Regions from separate parts of the Pseudocolwellia antarctica genome, predicted to be linked through region 3. Evidence: predicted binding sites of a transcription regulator. Region 3 holds the regulator's gene; each other region holds the start of a gene.
The links. The regulator sigma-54, encoded in region 3, starts transcription at its own class of promoters, with help from an activator protein. The targets are predictions, from matches to a motif close to GTTGGCACGNNNNTNGNNT.
Positions count from the first base shown of each region.

Region 1: ACPUVN_RS01465 (FimV/HubP family polar landmark protein) is a predicted target of sigma-54. The motif match lies at 2,377-2,395, and genes of this name have one in related genera.
Region 2: ACPUVN_RS00505 (FlgO family outer membrane protein) is a predicted target of sigma-54. The motif match lies at 5,478-5,496, and genes of this name have one in related genera.

Region 1 covers NZ_CP187926.1:335,971-343,714, reverse strand. The annotation lists gene ACPUVN_RS01465 (FimV/HubP family polar landmark protein) at 1-2,313, opposite strand, end outside; gene ACPUVN_RS01460 (aspartate-semialdehyde dehydrogenase) at 2,818-3,837, opposite strand; gene ACPUVN_RS01455 (4-phosphoerythronate dehydrogenase) at 3,867-4,985, opposite strand; gene fabB (beta-ketoacyl-ACP synthase I) at 5,150-6,361, opposite strand; gene mnmC (bifunctional tRNA (5-methylaminomethyl-2-thiouridine)(34)-methyltransferase MnmD/FAD-dependent 5-carboxymethylaminomethyl-2-thiouridine(34) oxidoreductase MnmC) at 6,548-7,744, shown strand, end outside.
Region 2 covers NZ_CP187926.1:112,049-119,792, reverse strand. The annotation lists gene ACPUVN_RS00520 (efflux RND transporter permease subunit) at 1-2,444, opposite strand, end outside; gene ACPUVN_RS00515 (efflux RND transporter periplasmic adaptor subunit) at 2,444-3,484, opposite strand; gene ACPUVN_RS00510 (flagellar assembly protein T N-terminal domain-containing protein) at 3,842-5,005, opposite strand; gene ACPUVN_RS00505 (FlgO family outer membrane protein) at 5,537-6,205, shown strand; gene ACPUVN_RS00500 (LPP20 family lipoprotein) at 6,218-6,682, shown strand; gene ACPUVN_RS00495 (flagella synthesis protein FlgN) at 6,844-7,275, opposite strand; gene flgM (flagellar biosynthesis anti-sigma factor FlgM) at 7,389-7,694, opposite strand.
Region 3 covers NZ_CP187926.1:4,262,413-4,270,156, forward strand. The annotation lists gene mgtE (magnesium transporter) at 1-140, opposite strand, end outside; gene ACPUVN_RS18455 (HPr family phosphocarrier protein) at 393-668, opposite strand; gene rapZ (RNase adapter RapZ) at 687-1,541, opposite strand; gene ptsN (PTS IIA-like nitrogen regulatory protein PtsN) at 1,561-2,013, opposite strand; gene hpf (ribosome hibernation promoting factor) at 2,047-2,334, opposite strand; gene ACPUVN_RS18475 (RNA polymerase factor sigma-54) at 2,368-3,879, opposite strand; gene lptB (LPS export ABC transporter ATP-binding protein) at 3,934-4,665, opposite strand; gene lptA (lipopolysaccharide transport periplasmic protein LptA) at 4,669-5,220, opposite strand; gene lptC (LPS export ABC transporter periplasmic protein LptC) at 5,186-5,752, opposite strand; gene kdsC (3-deoxy-manno-octulosonate-8-phosphatase KdsC) at 5,749-6,294, opposite strand; gene ACPUVN_RS18500 (KpsF/GutQ family sugar-phosphate isomerase) at 6,295-7,257, opposite strand; gene ACPUVN_RS18505 (calcium/sodium antiporter) at 7,281-7,744, opposite strand, start outside.

The sequences.
Region 1 (7,744 bases), 580 kb from region 3:
GTCACCTGACATGTCTTCGGGTTCGTTAATTGATGCCATTAATGCATCGATATCGTCTGGGTCTGTTAAATCTTCTGATAAATCGTCAGCAATGTCTTCGGCTATCTCTTCAGCAGCTTCTTCAATTGGTTCAGGCTCTTTTAACTCAGGCTCTTCCACTGGTTCATTAATTGACGCCATCAGTGCATCAATATCATCAGGGTCTGTTAAGTCACCTGACATGTCTTCGGGTTCGTTAATTGATGCCATTAATGCATCGATGTCGTCTGGGTCTGTTAAATCTTCTGATAAGTCGTCAGCAATATCTTCGGCTATCTCTTCTGCAGCTTCTTCAATTGGTTTAGGCTCTTTTAACTCAGGCTCTTCCACTGGTTCATTAATTGACGCCATCAGTGCATCAATATCATCAGGGTCTGTTAAGTCTCCTGATAAATCACCCAGATCTGACTCGCTTTCAACTACAGACTTTTCTGTAGCTGTAGTTGCTGACGCCATAAGTGCATCGATATCATCAGGGTCTGTTAAGTCGCCTGATAAATCACCTAGATCTGACTCGTTTTCTACTACTGGCTCTTCTGCAGACTTTTCTGCTTTCTTTTCTGTAGCTGTAGTTGCTGACGCCATAAGTGCATCAATATCATTAGGGTCAGTTAAATCACCTGATAAATCACCTAGATCTGACTCGTTTTCTACTACAGACTCTTCTGCTTTCTTTTCTATAGCAGTAGTTGCTGATGCCATCAATGCATCGATATCATCAGGGTCTGTTAAGTCTCCAGATAAATCTTCTAGATCATCCGTTAGTTCTTCAACGGCTTCGCTACTCTCTTCAGTTTTTTCTTGTTCTTCTGGCTCAGTAATTGAAGCCATAAGTGCTTCAATATCACCAGGATCCATTAGGTCACCTGAAACATCATCATCTTCAGGTAGTTCATCTACTGATTCTAATTCATCTGAAACAGGTTCAGATCTCTCGTCTAACGTATCAAGTTCATCAGAGCTACCCAGTAAATCATCTAACATATCGTTATCAACTGATTCATCTTCTGACTCAGACGATGAATCATTAATACCTGATAATAAAGCGTCTAAATCATCTTGAGCGAGTTCGCCACCTTCCAATGAGATATCTTCTAAGTCATCAATTTCGTCATCTAAATGAATAACATCATCGTCGTTTACGTTGTCATCAAGTAAATCAAGATCATCACTTATTTCTGTTTCGTCATTCAATAAATCTAAATCATCAGAAAACAGGTCGTCATCTTCTGCAAGATCTATTGCTAATTCATCGTCTAAAGATAATTCATCATCTAGAGAAAGCTCTTCACTTAATGATAAATCTTCATCAAGTTTAGTTTCTAGCGGAGCTTCTTCTTTTGGTTGTTCTGGAGCTATAGTTTCTTTAGCTGTTTTGATTTCTTCTGTCGGTTCATCTTTCGCCTTTCTTTTTAAGAAAAACCAAAGTCCACCGCCCACTAACAGTAGTGTAGGAATAGTAAAGATAAGCATTTGAAACCAAGCACTTGATATAAAACTGTTACTTTCTTCTGCTAGCTTCTCTTTTTCAAGACGTAGCGCAGCTTCACGTTCTTCGGCTTTATCTAATAAGGCTTGTTGTAAGGCAAGCATGTCGTTCATTTGAAGTTTGATTTCTTTACTTTTCGCGACTTCATCTTGCATGACATTAAGTTGGTCATTAAATGAAGAAAGCTTGCTTCTTAGTCCTTCATTCTCTTTGAGTAAGGCTTGCAGGCCGTCAATTGAATCAAGTACATCTCGTTGAATAGTGCTTAAACGTTCAGTTTGATCGTTACCAAAAGTTTGTAGTTGTTCGTTTATTTCTACTTTTGCAGCGTCTAAATCTTTCTTTTTAACGGAAAGCTCTTCTGGTTTAGTTTCTTTTTTTGTTGCGATTTGAACAACTTTCTTTTCCCAGTTTTTGTCGTCTGCGTTAGATTTACTTTGGGCTAAGTTTTTATTTATTGCGCGCATCTCGTCAAGAGAAGGAACTTGTAAGTAGGCTCCTGTTACCAGATGGTTCTGATTATTATCAGCAAAGGCTTGTGGGTTACGGGCAAATAAAGACTGCATAACCTGATAGATAGATAAGGTATTGTCGGGCCTAACTTTTAGGGCGATATTCCATAATGTATCTCTCGCCGTAATAGGTCCATATTGCTCATATTGAACAATATCTGATGATTTTGGTCCTTTAATACTAATTCCAACCTCTTCAGCCATTACGCTAGAAGCACTAAAACCAGTAAAGATAATTACCTGCCAGAGGCACAGGCGTAAAAATTGTTGCATTACAACATTCCTATTTATTATTAATGAGCCAAAATTCTGTCACATTACAGACCAGAGAATACAAAGCAAAGTTTATTCCAACTCATTACATAATGCCAGACGTCGTTACAGAACGACACATTATGTATATCAAATGGTTGTAATTTTTATCGCTTGTATTGCTGGTTTGATAAGCGTCCTGCCTGTAAGTTGAAAGGGTTATATCTATTCTTTGTAAGCGTTATAACACCTGAAGTAACGCTTTGCGTTGTTTTCTCGATAGTGTTTATTATCACTATAAAGAATATCTTTTAGTTTATATTATTAAGGTATTTTATTTTATGTCTAATAATTAAAACAATCTGAAAGATAATAATTACTATATCGGTAATCTACTGTTTTTCTGTAGTTTTTCTGTAGTTTTTATTGTTCTTAATTATTGAGAGTTTATCTTCTCCCATAAAAAAAACTCATCATTACTAAGTAATGATGAGTTTTAAGTATAACTGCTAAAATGTTATTAAATTAAGATAAATGCTCTTTTATTAATAATTCAGCAATTTGAACACTGTTTGTTGCAGCGCCTTTACGTGTATTGTCGGCAACAATCCACATGTTTATGCCGCAGTTGTGGCTAATATCTTCACGTACACGACCAACAAATGTCTCATCTTTGCCGCTAGCTTCGCCAATTTGTGTTGGGAAGTCTTCGTCGTTACGACATAAAACTACACCTTCAGCTTTTTCTAGCAAGTCTTTAACTTCATCAGCTGAAATAGGTGAATTAGTTTCGATATGAAGTGCTTCGCCATGTCCGTAAAATACAGGTACACGAACAGCAGTAGGGTTAACTAAGATGTTATCGTCGCCGAAAATCTTTTTAGTTTCCCAAACCATTTTCATTTCTTCTTTGGTGTAGCCGTTTTCTAAAAACACGTCAATTTGTGGAATAACGTTAAACGCTATTTGACGAGAGAAGTTTTTAGATTCAACAGGCTTACCACTTAACAAATCAGCTGTTTGTTTAGCTAATTCGTCCATTGATTCTTTACCACCACCAGAAACTGATTGGTAAGTACACACGTTAATACGTGAAATACCAACAGCGTCTTGAATTGGTTTTAATGCAACTAACATTTGGATAGTCGAACAGTTAGGGTTAGCAATAATGTTACGGTTGCGGTATTCACCTAATGCTTGAGGGTTTACTTCAGGCACGATTAATGGAATATCGTCTTCGTAACGGAACTCAGATGTATTATCAATAACAATACAACCTGCGTCACCAGCAATTGGTGCAAATTTAGCTGAGGTAGCGCCACCTGCTGAGAAGAAACCAATTTGTGCTTGGCTAAAGTCAAAGTTGTCTGCATTCAGAACTTCAATACTTTCACCTTTAAAGTCAATAAATTCACCAGCAGATCGAGCACTTGCTAATGGATAAAGTTTATTGATTGGGAAGTCTCTTTGTTCAAGAATCTCAATAATTGTTTTGCCTACTAGGCCTGTTGCGCCAAGTACGCATACATCAAATTTCTGTGCCATGATCCTCTCTCTTTTAGATTAACTATTAACTATTTACTGAAGCCAAGGCGATGCGGTACACCTTCATTGGCTTGATTATTCATAGATACGGTTACTGCCGAAAACTCCCTACGAGCTGGGTATGTTTTGCGAATGTGATCGAATCCTTTGGTATTTATTTGTTGTCTAAATATACCATCATCACGTCTAACATCGTAAACCATTTTTACTAGCTGGTTTAGTAATATTTCATCAAACTCTTGCTTTAGTTCAACTGAGTTTATTGTCGCGCTGGGTAATAAGTCTTTTAGTACTTTATTTACAGGAATATTTAGCTGTTTACATAATGCCTGATAGAGCATTTCTGTGCCACGAGCTTTTCCTTCTAAGCTATAACCAGCAATATGTGCGCTAGCTATTTCGGCATATTCAATAAGCGGATGTAGTAGATTAGGTTCACCTTCCCAAACATCTAATATTAACTTAGTTTGCATGCCGTTTTGTTTAAGTAACAACAAAGCTTTATTGTCTATTACTTCACCACGACAAGCGTTTATTAATATTTGCTCGCTGGTTAATTTTTTAAGTCTAGCTTCGTTTAATAAATGATAGGTTGGATGTTCGCCATCTTGAGTTAATGGCACATGAAGAGAAATAACATCACAAGCTAATGCTTCATCTAACGAGACAAAGTCTCTTAAGTCATTTGGGTTTTCAGCTAAAACAGGATCACACATCACGTATTCAATACCTAATGCACTAAGCTTTTCGCTTAATCGTGTACCTGTATTACCTGCACCAACAATACCTACTTTTAACGAGAATAAATCAATTAAGTAACGTTCACTCATGACAACTAAAGCACTTAACACATATTCAGCAACTGAAATTGCATTACAGCCTGGGGCTGATGTGAAAGGAACATCTCGGCTCTTTAAATAAGCTTGATCAATATGATCAACTCCTATTGTTGCCGTACCTACAAATTGCAGTGATTTATTGTTTGCTAAAAGGCTTTCATTCACTTTGGTAATAGAACGCACTAATAATACATCGGCATTTTCTACCATTTCAGCACTTAGCTCTCGGCCAGCAAAAGGGTAAAGTGTACCTAAATCGCCAAAAAACTCTTTTGCGAATGGCATGTTTTCATCGTGATATATGTTCATAGCGTTAGTTCTGAGATTATTAGTGTAATTACTTTATTTTACCCTAGAAAACAAAAAACCACTAAAGCTATCTTTAGTGGTTTTGAATTTTTTTATCTAAGCACTCATTTAAAATTAAATGATACTCGATAGGTAAGCTTATTTATTAACGTATAAATAAAAGCTTATTTGTATTTTTGCATAACTAATGTTGCATTAGTTCCGCCAAAACCAAAACTATTAGACATAGCTAAGTTAATTTCAGTATCGCGTTTTTCAGTTACGATATCTAAGCCTTCAGCTTTTTCGTCTAATGTGCCTATATTAATTGAAGGAGCAACAAAGCTGTGTTCCATCATTAATAAAGTGTAAATAGCTTCATGAACACCAGCAGCACCTAATGCATGCCCTGTCATTGCTTTTGTTGCTGAAATAGCAGGTGAATCTGCACCAAATACTTCTTGAATAGCACCCAATTCTTTAACATCGCCAACTGGCGTTGATGTACCGTGTGTATTTAAGTAGTCAACTTTACCTTCAACACCTTGCATAGCTTGTTGCATACAACGGATAGCACCTTCACCACTTGGAGCAACCATATCGTAACCGTCTGAAGTTGCGCCGTAGCCAACAACTTCTGCGTAGATATGTGCGCCACGTGCTAAAGCGTGTTCTAGTTCTTCAACAACTAACATACCACCACCGCCCGAGATAACAAAACCATCGCGGTTAGCATCATAAGTACGTGAAGCAGTTTCAGGAGCATCGTTATATTTAGACGATAATGCACCCATGCCATCAAACATCATAGCTAATGACCAATGAACTTCTTCACCACCACCAGCAAAAACAATATCTTGTTTGCCTAATTGAATAAGCTCTGCAGCATGACCAATACAATGAGCACTTGTTGCACAAGCTGAACTCATTGAGTAGTTAACACCTAAAATTTTGAATGGTGTTGCTAAACAAGCAGAAACCGTACTCGACATTGTTTTAGGTACAGCGTAAGGACCTACACGCTTGATACCTTTTTCACGTAGAATATCAGTTGTTTTAACAGTAACTTCTGATGATGCGCCACCTGAGCCAGCAACGATACCTGTACGGAAATTTGAAACTTGTTCAGGCGTTAATTTAGCGTCATCAATAGCTTCTTGCATAGCTATATAAGAGTAACCTGCTGCATCAGCCATAAAACGCACTGCTTTACGATCAATATGATCGGCAATGTTAATGTCTGGTTTGCCCCAAACTTGACTGCGTAAACCTACTTCAGCAAAACTCTCTGAATGAGAGATACCTGAGCGGCCTTCTTTTAAAGATGCTAATACTTCTTCGCTATTGTTGCCAATGCTTGACACAATGCCTAATCCAGTGATTACTACACGTTTCATTTATATAACCATTTCAAAATTTAAAAATTCGAGCTTATCATACAGATAATTACTCGCCATCTGGTCTGCTCAGTGTACACCTGTACACTGATTTCTTCAATTGAATAACAGTTCGATACCAATTACATTCAAAAAAAGCTAAAATAATACAGTTTTCTACTCATTTAAATAAGACGCTACAATTCAGTGAACTCAAAAACTTCTCTTATATTTCAAGATAATGGTGCGCCCTACTCCAAAAAATTTGACGATATTTATTTCGACAGAAAAACGGGTTGTGAGCAGAGTACAACAATTTTTATTGAAGCGAATGAAATTGTAGACCGATTAAAAAATAATAACAGTTTATTTACCATTGCTGAAACAGGTTTTGGTACTGGATTGAACTTTTTATTAACCTTAGACGCATACAAGCAAGCAAACAGCGGTGTTCAGTCAGAAATTGACCTATCCAAAAACAAAGAAAAGACTACAGAACATCAAGCCAAAAACTCACCGGTAACAAAACTTCACTTTATTAGTGTTGAAAAATATCCTTTAAGTAAAAAAGATCTCGCTAAATCTTTACAACTTTTTCCGCATTTAGCTGAGTTTTATCAACCTTTACTTGAGCAATACCCAGAAAATATTGACGCCATTGAAAGTAACTTTTTATATTTTAGTTTTTTTGATAACAAAGTAAGTTTAACGCTTTATATTGGTGATGCGACAGAAGTTTATACTGCTTTAAAATCACCTAAAGAAGGTTTGATAGATACTTGGTATTTAGATGGTTTTTCTCCCAATAAGAACCCTGAGATGTGGAGCCTTGAGTTATTCACACAAATAGCGAGATTAGCAAAAGAGCAATCAACGCTATCTACCTTTACCATTGCTGGACATGTTAGACGCCAGCTTATTGAAGTAGGTTTTAGATTACAAAAGATTGAAACATCAGGCTTAAAAAAAGAAGTTTTAAAAGCTGTTTATCAACAAATAAAGTCAATAGGCAAAGGCTACCAAACTCGTCCAAGAATAAATAAACCTCAACATGTAGCTATTATAGGTGGCGGTATTGCATCAGCTTGTGCCGCTTATTATTTAACAACACAAGGCGTAAAGGTTACCTTGTATTGTAAAGATAATAGCGTAGCTCAAGGTGCATCAAGTAATGCTATAGGTGCTCTGTTTCCTTTATTACATCAACAAAGAGATGATATTAGTGAATTTTACGAAGCCGCTTATTGGCGCGCTTTACATTTATATCATTCATTACTAGAGCAAGGTTTTAACTTCTCACATCAATGGTGTGGTTTATTAGAGATATCTTACAAAGCGGCATTAGAGAAGCGTCAAACACTTTTTGATGAAATAAAAGCTTGGCCTGAAAACCTTATTCACTCT
Region 2 (7,744 bases), 360 kb from region 3:
ATAGTGCGTTTAAAGTTGTAATGCTTTAAGTTGCTTTTAACTTGCATGGTTTCAACATGAACTAAGTCTCTTAATTCAATGTTTGTACCTGAACTTGTAGGCACGGTAAGTTGCAATAACGCATCTATATTGTCAAATTCGTTTAACGCTGCAGCCGTTGATTTAACACGTAATGCAATTCGATCGCCTTCGTTTTGCACATAACTAACAATTTCACCATCAACCAACATTTTTACTGAACGTTGTACGTCGGTTGGCGATACGCCTAAACGGTTAATCGCATCGTTATTTAAGGTAAGTTGTAAGCCGAAGCGACCTTTATCATCGTCATCACTTAAGTCGGTATAGCGTGAATCTTTCTTTAAGAATCCTGTTATGGCATCGGTTGCTAAACGTAATTCTTGGTAGTTATCACCTCTAACTTTTACGCTAATGGCTCTACTCGTTGGAGGCCCACCAGCTAGTTTCAAAAATGAAATATTAGTAGGACCTACCACTTCAGATAAAGCCGTGCGGGTATGTTCAATAAGTTCTTCAACCGTTCTCATATCACCTTTTTGAGGATTCAGAGACACTAGAGTTTGACCTAAATGATCACCAAACACAGGCGCTTCGTCAGTAAAGGTTTGTCCTGCATAGCTTACTACCGAGCGAACTTCATCATCTTCTAAACCTTGACGAGCGATGACTTCTATCTCTTGAGTTTTCTTCATGGTGGCTTGCAATGAACTTGTCGCTGGCATTTCCACATTGATATAAAACAAACGTACAGTATCTGCAGCAAAGAAGTCTGTTTTAACTAAACCAGAAAGTAATGATACTCCCGCGAAAGCCAACATTAATAACATACCCGCTAAGGTTTTCTTAGGATTACGCATAACTTTGATCAAACCAAAGCCGTACTTAACTTTAAGTTTTCGGATTTTTTTTTGGCGGAACTCATCAATTTTACTGGGTTTATCGAAGTTAACTTTTGCAGCAAGAATATGCCCTGGTAGCATCCAATAAGCTTCGACTAAACTAAAAGCTAAAGCGACAGTAACAACTAATGGTATCACCATCATAAATTGCCCAATAAAACCGGGAAGCAACATAAGGGGTAAAAACGCAGCCATAGTTGTAAGCACTGAAGCGGTTACAGGTTTAATTACGCTTTGTAACCCACCCCAAGCCGCATCTATACCTCTTTTACCTTGACGTAATCGATAATAAATAGATTCAACCACCACAACGGCATCATCAACTAACATACCTAAGGCAATAACAATGGCTAACAATACAGAGGTATTAAGGGTTTGATCTAAAAGCTTAAGAACAATAAATGTTCCCGCTAATGTAAAAGGAATTCCTATGGTAACTAGAGCACTGACTCGAGCGCCTAAAAAGAACCAAGTCACGATTAATACAAACAGTAAGCCGTAAATAGCATTAGTTTGCATAATGTTAAGGGCATTTTTGGTGATCTGAGTTTGGTCATCAACTAAAACAAATTCAACACCGAGTGCATCACTGACTTTGTTTTTTTCTGCCAAAAACTTTTCAATACGCTCAACTAACTCTAACGTGTTACTACTTTCTTGTTTCATGACTGAAAATAGTACTGCAGGTTTACCTTGAAAACTCACAATTCTGTCAGCTTTAGCACGTGTTCTAACAACTTGAGCAACATCAGTTAAACGCAATTCAGTGGTCATTCCGTTAGCGGTTAAAATAGGTAATTGAGCTAATACTTCAGGATCTGTTGTTGTGCCTTGAACTCGCACTAGCCATTGGTCTTGAGCAATACGCGCAGTACCCGCAGAAATATCAGTAAAAAATGTTCGAATAGAGTTAGCGATGATAACCGGTGAAATACCTAAATGTTGAATTTTATCTAAATCGAAACGTACCTGTATTTCAGGCTCACGCAAGCCTGTAGCATCAACGCGATCGACGCCAGCAATACGTGCTAAATCTTTTTCTAACGCACGGGCTTGTCGTCTTAAGTTTTCATCATCAGATAAGCCAGAAACAACGACAGTAGCCGAGGGGAAAGCATTGGCTGTTGTTATTTCAAATATTCTTGGTCTTTCAGCCTCTTCAGGCATTTGGTCTTCTACGTTACTAATTTCGCGACGTAAATCAGCAACGCGTTTATCAAACTGTCTATCATCCATTTCATGAAAACGAACGAGAATACTTGATATAGCTTCTCTGCTGGTACTTGATACAAATTTAATATCTTGAACTTTTTCTACCGATTCTTCGATAACATCAGTAATTTTTTGCTCTACATCTCGTGCTGATGCACCAGGTAAAAAAGTAGTAATTTGCATCCAGTTAAAATTAACGGTTGGATCTTGCTCTCTCGGTAGCTGGTTATAAACAATAAAGCCTACTACCAAGATCAGCACAAAAACTAGATTTGTGAGTACATGATTTTGAATTAAATTACGTAACCACATTATGATTTACCACTTTCAGCTCTAGCTTTATTACTTGGGTTAGCTAATTTAACAGCATCACCATCTTCTAGCCCTTGTCGTCCTTCCGTAATAATTTGAGTAGATGGCGCTAACTCGTAAGTTATTGGCCGCCCTTCTTCTGCCTGTTCAACAGTAATAAATTTAGCTTTATTATTTTCAACAACAAAATAGCCACTTTTTCCTTTTCGCTTTTGTAATAAATAAGCAGGCAAATATGGCAGTGGATTCTCCCAACGTAAACGACCTGTATCGCCAGCTACTGCTTGTTTATCAACAAACAAAAAACGGGCTTCACGACTACGTGCATTTTCTTCAATAAGAGGTAAGTATGCGCGTAAAGTTACAGGGTAGAATTCTCCATTAATGTCTACATTATAAATTTTAGCTTGGTGAAAACTTTCGGCATCGCTTGAGGCTATTTTTGCAGAAACTTCTAAGCGTTTATCTTCTATTAATTCAACAAGTGGCCTGCCAAAATCAATCATTTCACCCAAGTTGGCAACGCGTTTGGTTACTACACCATCGTAAGGTGCTTTAATATTACATCGCTCAACATTTAATAAGGCATTGTCTACCGCTGCTTTTTTAGCTTGTAATAAACCTCGAGTATTTTCGACAGCATTATTTAGTCGGTCTAATTCAGCTTCACCAATATTTTTTTGTTTTAAAAGACTTCGCCCTCTAACTAACTCGCGTTTTTTAAATAACAATTCCGAGTAGAGTTGATTGTATTGAGCGAATTCTGAATTATGATTTAGCGTGTTTATTTGACAATCTAAGGTGGCAAGTATTTCGCCTTTTAGTACTTGATCGCCCACATTCACCATTAACTTGGTTACTACACCCGATGTTTGTGCGGGAATAACACTATGATTTAAGGCTATGACGAGAGCAGGTGAACTTCGAGTTGGATGCAGAAGTAATTCACTTGCCTCTTGGGATAAAACAAAAGTTTCGGCATAACTAAAATGGGAAGTTAAAATAAAAGTTAGTGAAATCAATGAGGAAACGAGTTTCATGTTATTCCTTGTGCTATTTTTATTAGACTCAATGTACCTTGAGCAAAGATTTGATCAATCAGTTAACTATATCGGCATATCATTAGAATAGATGATTTTTTATTTAAAGTAATAGAAGTGTAGACAATTTATTGTATTCAAAAGCAATGATTTAACCAATGAGTAAGTTTATTTAGTTGTTAGTTAAATTTTACAGAGATATGTAAAAATTCAATTATACGCAAGTCAATTTATGGGTTTTGTTAAAGCTGAAGCCAATAGATTCAACATTCATAGCGATATTTAATAGGGAGTAAGTGCTTAGGCTATGACTTCGCTAGCCACCAAGAGAAGATAGCTAGCGATAACATAAGTAACTTAATACCTAACAGCGATATCGTTTATTTGAATATTGCCGAGTAAGTTTTTTTCTAACGTTATGGCTTTAGCGCTTTCTCTTGAAGTACTTATGACTTTGACTTTATAAGGACTTATATTAAAGCCTGAATAAGTTTTGCCAGAATCAGCTATAAAGTTATTCGCATGTAACAATGAAAACTCGTCACCGACTTTAACACCTTGGTTTTCGCCTAAGTTAAATAGAATCGTATCACCATCAACTTTAACAATTCTTCCGCGTGTAGGTTCGCACATCATATTTTCGTCAATATCGCTGATCATGGTTTCTAGCGTATGGTTGATCATTAAACCATATTCACTTTGCCAAAAATTATTACTGGTAATATCTACGCTTTTTCTTTTATCAAAGGTCCAAGGGGCTTTATTTTGATACTCTTTATCAAGTATAAGTTCACCATTACTACCATTATATATATACAAGTTCATTTTAAAGTGACGATCTAGGTGATCCTTTTGCCAAAACTTTAACTCGCTATTTGTACGTTCGGTTAAAGACAAGTCAGGTATTTCTGCAAACATAATAAACTGAGTGTCGGTATGATCGGATAATGACATGGTCAGGTTTTTAATTTTTTCGTATTGCATGCTGTTATTTAAACGTGAAAAGCCCGATTTGTTTTTTATGGCAAGCTTAGTATCTAAATAGTAGCCTTCACTATTAATTTTTCCGGCAAGCTTTCGCATCACTTCACTGTCTAACTTATATATTTCACCTACGCTTGCTTGCTCGCGATAAATAATATTACTGCGAGTTAATAACACCGATTTACGATAATCGGCTGAAAAGCATTGTTTGTCTTGAGGGAAAATATCAGCACGAATTTTTACTGTGACCGTATCGTCACTATATGTTTCTTCAATAAGTTCGAATGAATTAACTGTGCCTGATGCACGAATACTGATTTGGTCTTGTGTGAGTACGCCATTGATAACCTGTTGAACACTCGACACTGACGCCCCTGCCACTAATAAAGCTCGTTTAAGTGCATTTTCCATGGCCTTTACACGGGCAGCTTCATTGTCGCCATTAGCAACATGCGCTTGACCTTGGGTTTCATACCACTGTGTAAAAGCCGAGAAGCTAGTTAACATCAGGCTTAACAGTAATAAGAGTATACGCATGTTGGTTCCTACTTTATTAGGGTATTTATTAAGAAAGTTTATCTGTGCAGTAAATTAAATAAGTAACTACACTAGGGTCTGTTGAACTTTCAGGATTAAATTTTATTCAATTTAAAACGGATTTAATCGCGATGTGAGCTTTGTCTAATAGTTATTCTATTAAAAAAGCGAACAGCAATGAGTAAATTCGTTTTAAATGAACCCAAAGGGCAACATGTGTTTGAAATTTATACCACGTTATCGTCTGTTCGAGTAGCTAGCTACACGTCACAGTCTCCGCCTTGTCTAAATATCAAACACCTTGCTGTAAAAACAATCTCGAAAGATCAACAGACCCTCATATAACTTTAGTTTAAATATGACTTAAATATAGTTTTTGATGTATGCACTTTTTATGCCCAGTGTTTTACTTTAAAGGCTTTACTGTAAATTCTCTTCTTAAAGCATCTAAGTTCTGGATAAATTATTTTATATTGGCTTGAATTATGCTTTGTTTTCATTAGAAGTAATGATTCAACTGAGGAATACACAATGAAAAAGTGGCTTATTCTATTACTGTTACCGACTTTTTTGTCGTGCACAAGCAATAACAACCTGAGCAACAATAATGAAAAAGAAAATTTTTATAAAGCGACTCAAGTAGATAAAGGCGAAATTGATAGTTTCGCACTTCCTAGACATGCGATTAACGATGTAGTTAAAGGTTTAGCGTATCAAATGATGGAGAGTAGCTCTTTCGTTAACCCTAAGACGCCTATAGCGATTGCTTCTTTTGTTAATTTAAAAGATTTAGAGTCTACTAATTGGCTAGGTAATCAGTTATCTGAAAGCTTTATCCATGAGTTTCAAAGACATGGACTGATTGTTGTCGACTTTAAAACCACAGGTCATATTCGTGTGACTCCAGATGGCGATTATACTTTTACCAGAGATTGGAAAGAGTTACCTGAACGCCAGATAATTGACTATGTTGTGACAGGAACCATGATGGAACAAGATGGTGGCGTTATGGTTAATGCTCGTATGATTGGTATGCAATCAAGAGTGGTCGTAGGCAGTGCGCAGTCTTTTATCCCTGCTTGGGTGATTGGCGAGAAGCTAAATCATAACGATGCAATGGTTAATATGAAAGACGGCTTAATTATTCGCGACAGTAAAATGTTGGAATCAGATAAAAGAGCTGTTGAAATTCAACAATAACAGGAGATAACGATGAATAAGCCTTATATTACGTTATTCTTTAGTGCCTTAATACTGTGTTTAAGCAGTTGCTCTATGGTGTTTGATAAACATGTAGAATGGCAAAAATCTAAACCCGAAAGCTTTCCGGTATTGCATGCTGTTGGTCAAGCGCCTATCAGTTTACAAAAGTCTGAACATAAAACTCAGCGCATGCTTATGGCAATAAATGCCTCTAAGCTTGCCGCTTATGCCGAATTAGCGGAACAAGTTTACGGTCAACAAATTGATGGTAGAACAAGTATGTCTAATCTACTTATTAATAACCAACAATTAGATGCGTCAATCAAAGGTATTATTCGCGGTGCTAAAGTTATTAAAAGTTATCCAGTTGGCGATAGTTACACAACTGAACTAAGCTTAGACTTTAAAGACGTTTATGAATTGTATGTTGCTTCCACGAGCGGCAATACAATTAAAGAAGTGAAATATTATTAATTAACCTGAACTAAGGATCGGCTCGGGTACTAGCTTATTAATGATAAATATCCACACTAGAACAAAAAAACCTGCTTATTTAGCAGGTTTTTTATTTTATATAACACGCTGAGCGACATATTCAGATTAGATATCTAATACCTATTATTTACTACCTATCTTTAGGCTTTTAAATCTAAGCTACTTAAACCACCACTTGTTTTACCTTTATTGTCGTAGGTGAGTGTTGATTTAGTATGATTTTCTAATAGTGTTGTTCGCATACGTTCTATTGATAATTGTGATTTATGAATAATTTCGCCATTCACTTTGTTCAAACTTTTACAATTAATGAGAATGTTTTCTATTGCTTTAAGCTGGTCGCTATAATTGCCATTCTTCTTATCTTCAACAAATTGCGCATTAGCCGCCAGCAACTGATCGGTTGCATCTATTTTTACAAGCAGCTCGTTCTTTAATTTGTTTATTGCAACAAGCTTATCTGGACTGTGCAGTTTGAGGATCTCATATTCATCTTTTAATAGCTGTTCTAATTCAACCAGCTGATTAGTTTGTTGCGCTAATAATTCAAAAATATTTGTTACGTCTGTCACAGCCTAACCACCTATATATAATAATGGGATAAGATTATGTGATTGACGAACAAAAGTAGTTAACCTTGATAAAGGTAAATCAGTTACTACTGTTTATTTTGAATATTCAATCACTAATCAATACTAAATTCAAAGTCTGCAATGCTTGCTGCAAGCTTTTCAGGATCAATTTTGTATTCACCTGAAGCAATAGCAGTTTTTAATTGCTCAATCTTTTTTTGATCGACTACAGGTGCATCTGCTGCTTTCTTCTGTAGTTCAGACATTTGTTGTGCCTGAGGAGTTAACGACACAGAATCTTGACGAGCAGTTTTAGTACTAGCACTGTCTGTCGCAACTTGTTGTTTTATCTGTGTGTGTTGATCTGTATTTTGTTTTACTTGACTTGTACTATTCAAGTTATTGATATTAATAGCCATAATAAATTCCTGATAACAACATGTTATAATCTCAGCCTATATATCGGCAC
Region 3 (7,744 bases):
GATTCTAGAATAAGGGCTAGATCATAGGCTGGCATCTTCTGTAGCAGTTTTCGAACATGCACAAACATACCACTGCTGAGAGCGGCATTAACTTCGAGGAGTCTTTGTTGGTTATATTCTTGTTCTGCTATTTCTGCCATAAACCCTTCATGTACGAATTAGGTGGGTATGCTCAGCCCGTAATTTGAGTTCAGTTGAAGTAAAGTCTGCGATTATCAATTTTGAACTATTTATATGAAATTAATATTAAATAGTACGTGTTATTTGTATCGGATATGACTGTATTAGGGGCTACTGATAATAAATATTCTATCCTAACTCAATTGTTTTATCAGCTTTTTTCTTTATGTTGGTATGATTGAATTTGGCGCTAGGTGTATAAATAATAAGTATTATTCTTCTTCATCAAACTTGTCTGAGAATAACTGACAAATACTATCAATAGCGGCTTTAGCATCAACACCTTCAGTGACTACGGTAACGCTTTTTCCTTGGCTACCTGCAAGCAACATTAATCCCATAATACTACTGGCATCAGCAGAGTTATCGTTTAACGAAACAGTAACTGATGCATCGAACTTTTGACATAGTTGAGCAAGCTTTGTTGCTGCTCTTGCATGTAAACCAAGTTTGTTGCTGATAATAAGTGTTTTTTCGCATGTGATCATAATGTTGTTTTTCTTATTTTATGTACTTGATATGGTGATGTCTCGGTGACGAGATTGTACGTCTTCACGTTCTTTTCTTAAATTGTTAGCCAACAGTTCTGCAATATAAACTGAGCGATGTTTACCACCAGTACAGCCAATTGCTATGGTTACATAGCTGCGGTTATTACGCTCTAAATGAGGTAACCATGTCATCATAAAGCTATTAATTTGCCAAATAAACTTAGTAACGATAGGTTGGCTAGAAAGAAAGTCTTTAACTGGCTGATCTAATCCAGTATAAGTTTTTAGTTCTTTATCCCAAAAAGGATTAGGTAAGAACCGTGCATCAAATACATAGTCAGCATCTTGTGGTACGCCATGCTTAAAACCAAAAGATTCAAATACTACCACCATAGAACCTGACTTTTTACCGAGAATTCTTTCTCTGACTAAATCGGCAAGCTGATGAGGAGATAGTTGGCTAGTATTAATATAAAGCCCTGTACGTGTTGAAATAGGCTCGAGTAACTTCTTCTCTAATGCAATCGCTTGATCAAGCGCTATATTCTTTTTAATTAGCGGATGTAATCTTCTGGTTTCACTGAAGCGTCTTATAAGATCACTGTCGTCAGCATCCAGATATAAAATGTTTAAATCAACGGTATTCGGTAGGTAATCTAATATTTCGGAAACATCTTGAGGATTGTTAGGTAAATTACGAACATCAATACTTACCGCTACATTTTCGTAATCGTTGATCACGGTATGCACGAGTGCAGGCAATAAATTTACAGGGATATTATCAACACAATAGTAACCTAAATCTTCTAGTACTCTTAAGGCTACTGATTTTCCTGAACCTGAACGTCCACTTACGATAATTAACTTCATTGAGCTGTTCGATCCTTTTTTATGTGTTTTGTTGGATAAGCTTGAACAATTCTTCATTACTTTGACACTTTCTAACTTGCTTAGCTATTTGCTTATTGCCGAATAACTTAGCAATACTTTGTAAAGTCGTTAAGTGCTCTTTACAAGCATCTTCGGGAACAAATAGGGCAATAAAAATATCGACAGGTTTATTGTCTATCGCGTCAAAGTCAATAGGTGTTTCAGTAGTTACGACAACAGCAACCACAGACTTAGCATTTGCCAGTCGCCCATGAGGGATTGCAATGCCATTGCCAATTCCTGTAGAGCCTAGTTTTTCTCTAGACACTAAACTTTCTAATAACTCGTACGGACTATGCTCAGAAATTTTGTCGGAGGCTATGGTGCAAATTTGGTCTAAAATTCGTTTCTTGCTAGAACCAGAAATTGCACAACATGTGCAATCTGGTAATAAGATATCTTGCAAAGTCATAATTACTTCTAAAGCCTACTTTATTCTACTGAGTTAATGGGTTGCGGTTTTGCCTTTGTACTTCAAAATTTGACGATCTAACTTTTCAATTAAAGCATCGATTGAAGCGTACATATCTTGATTGTCTGCCGTTGCATGAACTTCTGTACCTTTTAAATGAACAGTTGCTTCAGCAATTTGGTTTATTTTCTCAACTGTTAATACTACATATACATTATTAATTTGATCAATATGTCGTTCTAGCCTTAAAAATTTCGTATTAACATATTCGCGTAAAGAGTTAGTGATATCTACATGGTGGCCTGTTAGGTTTATTTGCATAAGTTAACGTCCTCTTTTAGTCATATTGGAAAATTATATTAAGCTCTTACGTTGATTCGACGGCGGTATTGATAATGACTCTCTATATTTCGCGACAGTACGACGCGCGACTTTGATACCTTGCTCAGCAAGGATTTCTGCCATTTTGTTATCACTTAATGGTTTTGCTGGAATTTCTGCGGCAACAAGTTTCTTAATAAGCTCTCTTATTGCTGTAGAAGAACAGTCACCACCATTATCAGTGCTTACATGGCTTGAGAAAAAGTATTTAAGTTCAAAAATCCCTCTTGGGGTATGCATGTACTTTTGAGTAGTTACGCGAGAAATTGTTGATTCATGCATATCTACTGCTTCAGCAATGTCATTTAAAACCATAGGTCTCATGGATTCAGGACCATGTTCAAAAAAGCCCTGTTGACGCTGCACTATACAATTTGACACTTTTAATAATGTATCGTTCCTACTTTCTAAACTTTTAATAAACCATTTAGCTTCTTGCAAGTTAGAACGTATATATTGTGTATCGTTTGATGACTTCATTGAGCGGCTCATCGATGCATACTGTTGATTTACAGAAAGCTTAGGTGCTGTGTCTGGGTTTAATTCTACTACCCAGCGACCATTTTTCTTTTCAACGGAAACATCAGGGATCACGTATTGTTCATCACTTTTAACAACACTGTCGCCAGGACGAGGATCTAATGATTGAATTAAGCGTAATACTTCGCGTAGTTGATCTTCTTTTAAACGCGTTTTACGCATTAATTGACGGTAATCTCTATTACCTAATAAATCTATATGCTCTTTTACAACTTGTTTACTTTCTTTAAGCCAAGGTGTAGCGGTATCAAATTGATTAAGTTGTATCAGTAAACAATCAGCAACAGAACGTGCACCTACACCTACAGGATCAAAAACATTAATACGTTTTAGTACGGCTTGAACTTCGTCTAATTCAAGATCTTCAATACCAACACAATCGAGAATGTCTTCACAAGAAACCGTTAGGTATCCTGACTCATCAATAGCTTCAATAATGGCTATGGCGATGGTTTTATCGGTATCACTAAAAGGAGTTAGTTCCATTTGCCACAAAAGATGATCTTGTAGAGAATCTTTGGTTTCACCTTGATAGGTATAATCTTCAGAAGGAGAGCTAATACTACCTGTATTAGAAATACCTGCGCTGTAGCTTTCATCCCATGTGGTATCTATATTAAGTTCTTCGGGGATGTCGGTATTGCTCATCGCTTCAGTCGTTGATATTTCATCAATAGAGGGAGTAGAGTCTTCTGAACCGTCAGTGCTGCCTTTATCTGTATCCGCTTTTGCGTTTGCAGAGAATGCATCTTCTAAATTATTAACGGAACTATCCTGAGAGTTAGGGGAACTCTCATCAACTTCAAGCAACGGGTTATTCTCCAAAGCTTCTTGAATTTCCTGTTGTAAATCTAACGTTGATAGTTGCAGCAACTTTATTGCTTGTTGCAACTGAGGTGTCATCGTTAGATGTTGTCCTATACGGAGTTGTAAAGAAGGGCGCATCTACGTATTATTTATCCTATTAATCATATAAACATTATTGATACTTATTGATAACTATAGCGTAAATTGTTCGCCAAGGTATACATCTCTTACATGTTGATTTGAAAGTATCTCATCAGCATTACCTTCTGCGATTAATTCACCATGACTTACAATATAGGCATGTTCACATACATCAAGTGTTTCACGAACATTATGGTCTGTTATGAGTATGCCGATGCCTCGTTCTTTTAAGTGTAGAATAATCTTTTTAATATCACCTACAGAGATAGGGTCGACACCCGCAAAAGGTTCATCTAATAATATAAACTTAGGGTCTGCGGCTAATGCTCGTGCAATTTCTACTCTGCGACGCTCACCACCCGATAAACTCATACCTAAATTGTCTTTTATGTGGCCTATATTAAACTCTTCTAGTAAGTGCTCTAACTTTGCTTCGCGTTCAACTTGGTTTAAAGCTTTTTGCGTTTGTAAAATGGCCATGATGTTGTCATAAACGCTAAGTTTTCTGAAAATTGAAGCTTCTTGAGGAAGGTAACCAATACCTTTTCTAGCACGTTCATGCATAGGTAATAAGGTGACATCTTCATCATTAAGAACAATAGAGCCTTCATCGTTAGGTACAAGACCTACAATCATGTAAAAAGAGGTTGTTTTACCTGCGCCATTTGGGCCGAGTAAGCCAACAATTTGACCCGCGTTAACGGTTAAGCCAACATTTTTTACAACTTTACGGCTTTTGTATGATTTAGCCAAACCTTTTGCAATTAGAGTAGAGGTAGCCATGCTTTATTGAATATCCTCAACGAGTGGTTTGTCTGTGTTTATTTTGGTTTTAGTTTTTGGCTGAATAACTGTTTTCACTTTGTCATTCTCATTACTTTCAGCATTCACATATTCTGTTTCTGCGTTATAAGTAATTTTGCTACCACTTACTTCACTACCGTCTTGTTGTAATAATGCATTACCTGAAATAACCACAGTATTTAAAGAAGGTTCGTATCTAATTTCGTTGGCTTGTAAGTTAATCGGCTTGCCATCGTCTAATGTTTGCTCAAACGTTGCTGGCTTTCCTTTAGCTATATAGGTTTTTTCACCTGTATCAACATCGGTGATCACTTGTACTAAGTCAGCCTTAATAATTAGGGTGCCTTGTTTGATAACTACATTATCGATGTAACTAAAAATTTTATTTTTTAGATCCGCTGATTGTTTGCTGGCATCAATACTTAATTCTTGATTTATATCGAGCTTTTTAGCTAAAGCTGTAGAGCTAGCTAAAGACGATAATACGAGAATTAATAAGCTACTTTTGAGTTTTTTGGTAAATAGTTTGCACATGTTCAGTTAATGTCATCTGTTTGGTGTTTATATCAACAATTAATCCAGAACCGTACACGGTAAAGCCATTACCTAAAATAACGATGGCTTGTTCTGAGCTAATAATGTTTGTGTTTAAGTCTAATTCAATCGATTTTCCATGAATTTGCTGTATTAAGCTATCAGGATCCGTAGATTCTAACTTCACTCTATTTTTTAAGCTTACACGATTGTTTTTAAACAGTGTGCCTTCTTTTGAGCTAATTTTCCATGGAACATCTTTATTTTCTGGGTATAAGGTCAAGCTCGGAAATTCAAAGTGAGTAACTTCTATACCCGAATAATGTTCCATTCTTTGTGCATCGATAATATGAGAAAGCGCTCCAGTTTCACTAAAAGTGTTACTTTTTAATGATTCAGCAATAAAGTCGGGCGTTAATTCTGTATCTATCGTTTTTATTATTTGTTGATGTGATTGCTTCCATTCTATTAAACCGTAAGCAATGCAGGCTACTAATAAAGCAAATAAAGCTGTGGTGTAAAGCCTATTCATATACTAGCGCCAGTTGCATTAGCTAGTGTATTTTGAGTTTGCATAATTAAATCACACACTTCACGAACAGCACCAAAACCTCCACGAGTGAAGGTGGTGTAATGTGCTAATTGTAAAATCTGAGGGTGAGCATCATTGACTGCAATACTTAACCCGATATAAGCCATACATTCATAATCAGGCATATCGTCGCCAATATAAGCAACTTGTTCAGGTTTTAAATTTAGTTTGTTTAGAATGTTTTTTAACGCAGGTAGTTTATCTTCTTCACCTTGAACTATGTGTTTTACGTTCAGCGCTGTCATTCTGGTTTGCACTATATTGGATTGTCGCCCTGTAATCACAGCAACATCAACACCGCTTGCTCCTAGTGCTTTTATTCCGTATCCATCTTTAGTATGAAAGGCTTTTAACTCTTCACCGTCATTTCCTAAATAGATGCGACCATCTGAAAATACACCATCGATATCACATATAAAAAGTTTTATATTTTTGGCTTTGTTTAGAACTTCATCTGAAACATTTCCATAAAGTGTATTCATTTAAATGATCCCTGATTTTAGAAGTACATGCATATTCATTGCGCCAATTGGCGTGTTGTTCTCATCTACGATAATAAGACCATTAATTTTTTTGTCTTCCATTACCTTTAATGCTTCAGCTGCTAACATATCGGCTGAGGCTACCGTAGGATTCTCTGTCATTACACTCGTAATTTCATCTTGATGAATATCTATTTTTTGATCTAGTATTCTGCGTAAATCACCGTCAGTAAATAACCCCACAAGCTTATTATTAGTAACAACAGCAGTCATGCCTAAACCTTTTAATGACATTTCGACTAATGCATCTTTAATTTTTGCTGTGCTTTGTACAACAGGAACACGCTCATCAGTGTGCATAACATCAGAAAGTCTAAGTAATAATCGCTTGCCTAAACTACCACCTGGATGTGATAAGGCAAAATCGTCAGCGGTAAAACCTCTAGCGTTAAGTAAAGCAACAGCTAAAGCATCGCCCATGACTAAGGTTGCTGTTGTACTTGATGTTGGTGTTAAACCTAATGGACAAGCTTCTTTAGATATTTTAATACATACATGAGTGTCTGAAATGCTGGCGAGAGTTGAATTACTATTGCCTGTCATCGCTATGAGCTTGCTGCCAATGCGTTTGATCACTGGCATTATTGAAAGCACTTCTTCAGTTTCACCCGAATTAGAAATAGCTAATACTACATCATCTTGTGTGATCATGCCTAAATCACCATGACTGGCTTCTCCAGGATGAACAAAAAAAGCAGGTGTCCCTGTACTAGCTAACGTAGCTGCTATTTTTCCACCAATATGGCCAGACTTCCCCATACCAATAACAATAACTCTACCTTTACAATCAAACATTAATTGGCAGGCTAGTTCGAATTCGTCGTTTATGTATTGTTTGATTTCTTCAATAGCTTGTTTTTCAATATCAATAACATTGATAGCAAGCTGTTTAAATTGTTTCATGAGATAGTCTCGTTAATCTAATTTTATTGAGAGAAAAGTAATATTTGATAAGCAACGAAAATACCGAGTAATAGCAAACCTTTTGGCCTAGTTATCCTGAAGCTACCGCGATTTCTACTGAAACAAAGAACAAATAGTAATAGCGTTATGCCCAACATAATCGGAGCATCTCGTGTTGCTGCGTGAGCATCAATATCACCTGGAGCGATAAGCCCGGTAAGTGATAAAACAGCTAAAATATTAAATATGTTTGAACCAATAATATTACCTAAGGCTAAATCATCCTCTTTTTTAAGGATACTAGCAATGCTTGCCGCAAGTTCAGGTAGGCTTGTACCAATAGCTACGATTGTTAAACCAATAACTAGGTCACTAATTCCAAAGGATTTAGCAATAAATTCAGCGGAATCAATTAAATAAGAAGCACTCACAGGTAGTAATATCATACCTATAACTAACCAAACGACAGACATTCCTGTACTTACAG